Regions from separate parts of the Weissella diestrammenae genome, predicted to be linked through region 1. Evidence: predicted binding sites of a transcription regulator. Region 1 holds the regulator's gene; the other holds the start of a gene.
The links. The regulator CtsR, encoded in region 1, represses protease genes until heat stress. The targets are predictions, from matches to a motif close to TTGGTCAAAAAAGGTCAAANA.
Positions count from the first base shown of each region.

Region 2: a site for CtsR is predicted at 2,437-2,457, ahead of H9L19_RS04870 (ATP-dependent Clp protease ATP-binding subunit). Genes of this name have one in related genera too.

Region 1 covers NZ_CP060724.1:845,156-849,377, reverse strand. The annotation lists gene H9L19_RS04195 (ATP-dependent Clp protease ATP-binding subunit) at 1-2,137, opposite strand, end outside; gene H9L19_RS04190 (CtsR family transcriptional regulator) at 2,140-2,619, opposite strand; tRNA gene H9L19_RS04185 (tRNA-Arg) at 2,768-2,841, opposite strand; tRNA gene H9L19_RS04180 (tRNA-Thr) at 2,881-2,953, opposite strand; tRNA gene H9L19_RS04175 (tRNA-Leu) at 2,968-3,050, opposite strand; gene H9L19_RS04170 (hypothetical protein) at 3,316-3,975, opposite strand; gene H9L19_RS04165 (aldo/keto reductase) at 3,980-4,222, opposite strand, start outside.
Region 2 covers NZ_CP060724.1:983,092-987,313, forward strand. The annotation lists gene H9L19_RS04850 (hypothetical protein) at 1-61, shown strand, start outside; tRNA gene H9L19_RS04855 (tRNA-Gln) at 195-266, opposite strand; gene rpmF (50S ribosomal protein L32) at 931-1,104, shown strand; gene H9L19_RS04865 (zinc-binding alcohol dehydrogenase family protein) at 1,151-2,164, opposite strand; gene H9L19_RS04870 (ATP-dependent Clp protease ATP-binding subunit) at 2,517-4,222, shown strand, end outside.

The sequences.
Region 1 (4,222 bases):
CAATTCGATTAATAAACTCTGGTCGGAATGCTTCCTTAAGCGTCTTACGAACGACAGCATTCATTTTGTCATAATCATCAACATTATTATTTGCGCCAAATCCAACTGATTTTTCATCACGTAAACGTGTCGCACCCAAATTAGATGTCATAATAATAATCGTATTTCTAAAATCAACTTTACGTCCCTTAGAATCCGTCAAATAGCCATCATCAAAGACCTGCAACATCAAATTATAAACATCAGGATGGGCTTTTTCAGCTTCATCAAGTAGCAAAACTGAATATGGATTACGACGCACCTTTTCCGTCAATTGACCGCCTTCATCATAGCCAACGTAACCTGGTGCCGACCCAATTAAGCGACTTGTTGAATAGGCTTCCATATACTCTGACATATCAACCCGAATCATATTATCTTCTGAGCCAAACATCGCTGCCGCCAACGCCTTTGCCAACTCAGTTTTACCAACTCCAGTTGGCCCTAAGAACATAAATGTACCAATTGGTCGGTTGGGATCCTTGAGTCCTGAACGGGCACGACGAATAGAACGTGCAATCGCCGATATTGCTTCATCTTGTCCAACAACTCGTTCATGTAAGACATGTTCCAAATTCAATAAACGGGCTTGTTCGCTTTTTTCCATTTGCGTCAATGGAATACCCGTTTGTTCCGAAACGACTTCAGCAATATCCTCAGCGGTTACCTCAAGTTCATATTTAGCATCCATTGCTTGTTGCGTTTGAAACTTATCCAAGCGTTTCTTTTGTGCCATTTCCTTTTTTCTTAGCTGTGCAGCTAATTCAAAATCCAGTTTTTCGATTGCCTGGTCTTTTTCATCCCGCAAGGCATTGAGCTTTTGTTCAATTTTGGCAATTGGTGTCTGATGACCAGTCCGATCAATTCGAACCTTAGCCGCCGTCTCATCCATAATATCAATTGCTTTATCAGGTAAGAATCGGTCAGAGATATAACGTACCGATAACTTAACTGCCTCGATAATTGCATCATCTGAAATAGATACCTGATGATGTTGCTCATATCGTGGTTTCAATCCTTTTAGGATTTCAATCGCGTCGGCTTCATTTGGCTCGTTCACCTGAACTTGTGCAAACCGGCGTTCGAGCGCTGAATCAGTTTCAATATATTTTTGATACTCATCTAACGTGGTTGCACCAATTGTTTGCAATTCACCTCGTGCTAATGCCGGTTTCAAAATGTTTGATGCATCAATCGCACCTTCAGCGCCACCAGCTCCGATTAACGTGTGTAATTCATCAATGAATAGAACGACTTGCCCGTCAACGTATATTTCTTCGATAATCTTTTTTAATCGATCTTCAAATTCACCACGATATTTCGTACCAGCAACCAATGCACCCATGTCTAACATCATCAAACGTTTATTAGCCAAATCATTTGGCACATCCCCCGCAATGATTTTTTGTGCCAAGCCTTCAGCAATCGCCGTCTTCCCAACACCAGGTTCACCAATTAAAACTGGATTATTTTTCGTTCGACGTGACAAGATTTGAATGACGCGTTTCACTTCAGCGGAACGACCAATCACCGGATCCATTTTATTTTCACGTGCTTGTTCGGTTAGGTCGCGTGCAAGTGAATCTAACGTCGGTGTCCCTTCAACTTCTTTTTGTGTCGTTCTTTGACGCCCACGTCCTTTCGATTGCGAACGCTCCTCTACCCCTAACTTTTTCAAAATGGCCCGTCGTACTTCTGAAGGACTCACATTCAATGTCATTAAAATGCGAGACGATAGAATCGCTTCGTCAGAAACTAACGCTAGCAATAGATGCTCCGTCCCAATTTTTCCTGCATTTAAACGTTTCGCTTCAGCTGTTGCTAAGGCCAAGATTTCAGCTGCTTTGGGCGAATATGGCCGATAACCATGTTCAGCTCTTGAAACAGTGCCATAGCCGATAAATCCTTCAATCTCTTCACGGACAGCATCGGTTTCAACGCCAAACTGTCCAAGCACCTTACCTGCAATCCCATCTTGTTCAATCAATAATGCTAATAACAGATGTTCCGTTCCAACCGCTTGGTGTTTAAAATACCGTGCCTGTTCTTGAGCTAAAACGAGGACATTTTGGGCACTCTCCGTATATTCATTTGCCATAATTAAAACTCCTTTGCAATATCAAAACGCAACCGATTCAATAAATTTTTGAGCAACTGTGCTCGTAACACATCTGAAGTCTCGACATTTCCAACATCTAGCGCTTCCCGATTGAGCATCGCCATAATTAACTCGACTTCATGCGCTGTCACGAGATGTTCGGCACATAAAAGATGAACAACTTCATTTGCGCCACTCGGTGTAATCCGTTGACCTACCTCAGCAATTAATTGATCTAACCACCCGTGCTCTTGTCGAATCGCAACTTTCTCAATCCGAATGTAACCACCACCGCCACGTTTCGATTGAACAATGTATCCGCGTTTCGTCGAAAAACGACTATTAATAACATAATTAATTTGCGACGGTACAACAGCAAAGCGGCGGGCAAGTTCAGAACGTTGAATTTCAGCATACTTTTCCTCAGCCATCAATTGCAAAAGATAAGCTTCGATGATATCTGACATGTTTTTATCCGCCATTTACCCCACCTCGTCACCTTTCTGGTCAACCTTTGACCAATCTTGACTTAATTATAATTGAAAACCAACAGAATACCTAATGATTTAATCATTTTTACGATAAGAAAAGAGACCAGCTATGCCGATCTCTTTTTTCTTGTTTAATTGATGCACCTGGCAGGACTCGAACCTGCAACCTTCTGATTCGTAGTCAGACACTCTATCCAGTTGCGCTACAGGTGCATAATATATTGATATGGCTGTTCATATTTATCAAGCCAATGCCGACTACTGGATTCGAACCAGCGACCCCTTCATTACTAGTGAAGTGCTCTGCCAACTGAGCTAAGTCGGCTTGATAGATATAAATGCGGATGACAGGAATCGAACCTGCACGTCACAAGGACACAGGAACCTAAATCCTGCGCGTCTGCCAGTTCCGCCACATCCGCATAGATGTTTCGCCCGTTTGGCTTAAACAACTTTTATATCTTACCAAGTACCACAATAAATGTCAATCTATTTTACTAATTAAATTTTTGAACAATTCATTAACCACCTATTTTAGCCCTTTTAATTAGCGTTTTTAGCTATTTAATTTTTTTGATTTTTATTGAAATCACAAATTATTAACTCGCTATCAAGGTCACTGACCGCCTGATAAACAAAATGTTTTTAATCCTCTCAATTAAAAATCAACGGACATCTCAATCAAACTCACACTTTAATTTGCCGTAAGGTTTGCCACCATTTCAATCCTGCCACATCTTCTCCGTTTTGTGGTTCTATCAATGGCACAGTGCTATACAAACTCTGCACCCGTTGCCAATCAATTTGATTAACCGGCGTACTCATGCCTTGTTCTAACGCATCAATCTGAGCCCTTGTCACTTGACCTAGCCGTTCTGGTTGTTGTGCATATTGACCCATAAACCAATTAATAGCTAAATGTTGCTTCAATATCATTTGAAACTGATCTGTGGACAGTGTATCAATGGTTTTCCGCCGTGCAAGTGGCACACTTGGCAATTCTTTGACTAAGAAGTGGGTAAACTTTGTCCATTCACTCGCTAAAATATAATAGAATTGCCATGGCACTTGGTTGCCAATCCGTTGTAACAATGACGTCACTAACGATTGCAATTGCCAATGATTCTCATTATCACCTTCATTAATTAGCATTTCTAAAAAACGGCTCATGGTTTCTTGTACAATTGGTGCTTGCTGATGCTTTTGTGTTAAATGATAACGGACGAGTAAAAAATCATGTAATTGTTGGTCATCAATTTGATTCATTTGTTTTGCTGGCTGTCGGCGTCTGAAGTTTTTCTGCTGTTTAATGCTTGATGATTGTGCAAAACTGCCTTGTTTGACCATGATGTTACCACTTATCTTCCATATAATTTTCGTCTGGGGCACCCATAATTCGTTCGCCACGCTGCAAAGCATCAATCTTTGCCATATCTTTGACTGTCAATTGAAAGTCAAGGTTTAAATTCTCTTGTATGCGCTCTGCATGCGTTGTGCTTGGAATAATCGCCACATTTTTTTGTAAATGCCATGCCAAAATAATTTGTGCCACTGATACCTGATAACGTTCCGCGATTTTTGCAATAACTGGATC
Region 2 (4,222 bases), 140 kb from region 1:
GGTCATTTTGACAGGTGCTATTTATGGGCTGCATGTTTTATGGCAACATTGGCACCATTGAAACAGTATGCTTTCGTTGAATTGTTGCTCAGTTCGCGACGGGTGTGATGACACGGTGGCGTTTATCTGATAAAGAATAAAAAAGGTCATGTTGATGGTTAATAAACACATCTGACATGGCCTCTTTTTGATTACTGGGTATGCTGGATTCGAACCAGCGCATGATAGTACCAGAAACTATTGCCTTACCGCTTGGCTAATACCCAATCAATAAACAATAGTATACAACAATTAGTTCAATCATTTCAAGTATTGCACGATGATTTTTTGTTTAACGAGGATTTGCGCTGCAATTTTGGGCAAAGCAATGGGAAAATTTTTATTTTTGATAAAATTAGATTACCTGATTGTGATGTAGTGGCGTTGTGGATGAATCAATGCGTTACAGCAAAAAGATTGCCCAATTTTTGTTATTTCTGGAAAGCTTGCTTGTTTGTGGTAGGTGTTTGTGTTTATTTTGTGTTTTTATCAATATGGGGGTGATTGGCATGAGGCATAAAAACATGACAATAACGGTTGAAGTTGAGATTGGTAACAGTATTAATGATGCGTTCAATCAACTTAGAATTACGGGGCTGGGTTGAGATAAAGTTGGTTCTAATGAGTAACTTGGTCAAAAATTGTTGTCATCAAAGACAAAACGGTTAAGCATTAGTTATGCGTGTCAAGAACTAGGCTAAGCGGTTGCCGCGCCTATTTTTAAATGGCTGACGATAGCATATAGGACACATTAAAGGTGGGTTTTCGAGTGAGTGCCTTGACAATTATTCAAAAATCATGTAAATTAGAACAGTTGAAAAAATAATCGATTATTAATTTAATGCTGCCTCCTCGTTTTAGGCTTGGTAGCGTAAAAGGAGGAAAAAAATTATGGCAGTTCCTACACATAAGACTTCTAAAGCTAAGAAGCGTTCACGTCGTGGTGGTCGTGGTGGTATTCAAACACCTGCAATCCACATGAACGAAAATGGTGTTTATGTTCGTAATCATCATGTTGCGGCTGACGGTACTTACAATGGTAAGCAAGTCGTAGAAGCAAAGTAATAAAATTAAAGCGGTTTGGACAATTTGTCCAAACCGCTTTTTTTAATTAATATGTGATTGTTAATTTACCAATCAGTTGATTTGAAGTCAGTAACTGATGTGCCTCGTGGATCGTATCAAGGGATAACCCAGCTAACGTCTGTGTCACAGGCGTTTTATAAGTGTGTGTCGTCAGTAATTCACCAGCGAGCGCTAATATGGTACCTTGGCTTGCCATGTGATAATGGTAAAGCGATTTAGCGAACATAAATTCCCAGTCAAATGAGGCTGCCTTACTTTTCAAACGTTCAATTGGCAGGGGTGTCGCATTTTCAACGATGCTGCCAATGTGACCAAAAGGACTAATTAATTCTGCTGCCGCTGTAAAATGTTGATTTGGATTGTGTAAGATTGCAATATATGGGATTGTATCGATACCCATGGCTTTAATCTCAGCTAAATAATCTAAACGATGATTAACAACGTGGTCGGCACCAAGTGACTGTACCCAGTCAATCGTCTTGGGGCGGGATGCTGATGCGATGACAGTCAATCCGAGCCATTTTGCCAGTTGAATCATTGATGAGCCGACCCCACCAGCCCCATTAATAATGAAGATACTTTGACCCTGATTGGCATTGGCGCTGGGAATCAAACGAAATTTATCAATGAGTAATTCATAAGCTGTTAAGAAACTAAGTGGTACGCCAGCCAATTGTGCGTCGGCAATATTAGAAGGTGCGAGTGCCACTAAATCCTCATGCACAGCTTCAAATTCGGCATATGAGCCTTGACGGTTCACGGCGCCAGCAAACATGACGCGATCGCCGATTTTAAATTTTGAGGCTTGTGCCCCGGTGTCGACAACAGTGCCAACAGCATCATAGCCTAAGATCTTTGGGGTTTGATTTGTGACCGCAACTTGTGCCTGCTTTAAATCAACCGGGTTGACCGAGACTGCTGAAATTTTGACCAAAAGATCAAATGGTTCAGGTTGTGGTAATGGCGTTTGAATGAGCGTAAGGGGCACTTGGCTGTCACTGGTTGTCATGATAGTAGTCATAGTTGTTGGTGTCTGCATTAATATACCTCCAAAAGTTATCATGTGATAAGACATCTGCGTTAATACAGATGTCTTATTTAGTTAGCGTTTTTCATTACAATTATTATAACCTTTTCTAAAATAACATGGGTGGGGAAGAATAAAATCGTAAGTTGATGTGATACAAGTTGCTTTTAAAATGTTGTTTTAAAGCATGTCGTGCCTGTACATTAATGGGGTTTATTGAAAAATTAAAAAAATCTCACCAAAACATTTGCACTCTCGTTGTTAGAGTGCTAAAATATAAATACAAGGTCAAGGAAGGTCAGGATTGATATGACATCTTTAATCTGAGTAGATAAACAGGTAATAAATGAGGAGGATACAGAATATGGCAAATTATGATCCATTTGGTTTCTCAAATTTTGATGATATTTTTAATGCAATGAATGGCGATTTAGATCGTCAACGGCAACGGCAAGCCCAAATGCAACGGGCAGCGGCTGAACAGCAACGGCAACGACAAGCCCAAATGCAAAACAACGGGAATGGTAACGACGGTGATAGTTTACTTGAACAATTTGGAATGAATATGACTGAAATGGCAAGGAAGGGTAAGTTTGACCCAGTCATTGGTCGTGACCCTGAAATTGCACGGGTGATTGAAATTTTGAATCGTCGTACTAAGAATAATCCCGTTTTGATTGGTGAAGCTGGTGTCGGTAAGACGGCAGTGGTCGAGGGATTAGCACAAGCCATTGTTGATGGTCAGGTGCCTTCAAAGTTACAAGGTAAAGAAGTCATTCGCTTGGACGTGGTGTCATTAGTCCAAGGTACCGGCGTACGAGGACAGTTTGAAGAACGTATGCAAAAATTGATGGCAGAAGTGTCAAAGCGTGAAGACGTGATTTTGTTCATTGATGAGATCCATGAGATTATGGGTGCAGGTACAGCTGGCGAAGGTTCTATGGACGCTGGTAATATTTTGAAGCCGGCTTTGGCACGTGGTGAGTTCCAATTAGTTGGAGCGACAACGCTCAATGAGTATCGACAAATTGAAAAGGATGCTGCGATTGCACGTCGTTTCCAAACGGTTCAAGTTGATGAACCAACGACTGAAGAAGCCTTACAAATTTTGCAAGGCATCCGTGGCCGCTATGAAGATTATCATAAGGTCAAGTATAGTGATGCAGCACTGGAAGCTGCGGTTGATTTGTCAAACCGCTATATTCCAGAACGTTTCTTACCTGATAAGGCCATTGATTTAATGGACGAGGCAGGGTCACGTAAGAACTTGGCAATTAAAGTGGAGGATCCACAAAAGTTAGAGAAACAAATTGCATACGCTGAAAAAATGAAACAGCAATCAATTGATGATGAAGATTATGAAAAGGCTGGTTACTGGCGTGACCAAGTTGAACAGTTAAATCGACAAAAGAAAGCTGCACAAGAATCACAGCCAGTGAAGGATGGACAACAGGTTATTGATGTCGCAGATATTCAAACGATCGTTGAAGAAAAGACTGGTATTCCGGTCGGTGACTTACAAGATGCTGAGCAACAACAATTAAAGCATCTTGCGCAAAATTTGGCGGATCACGTTATCGGGCAAACGGAAGCCACCCAAAAGATTGCACGGGCTATTCGTCGTAATCGGGTTGGATTCAATAAGGCTAATCGGCCAATTGGTAGTTTCTTATTTGTCGGTCCGACCGGTGTTGGAAAGACTGAAACGGCTAAACAGCTTGCAAAAGAGTTATTTGGTACAACTGATAGTATGATTCGTTTTGACATGTCAGAATATATGGAAAAGCATAGTGTTTCGAAGTTGATTGGAGCACCGGCTGGTTATATCGGTTATGAGGAGTCGGGTCAGTTAACAGAAGCAGTCCGCAGACACCCATACTCATTAATTTTGTTAGATGAGGTGGAAAAGGCACATCCAGATGTAATGAATATGTTTTTGCAAATTCTAGATGATGGTCGGTTGACTGACGCACAAGGACATACCGTCTCATTCAAGGATACCATCATTATTATGACATCAAATGCAGGAACGGGTGTTAATGTTGGTAAAGTTGGCTTTGATGCTAAGGA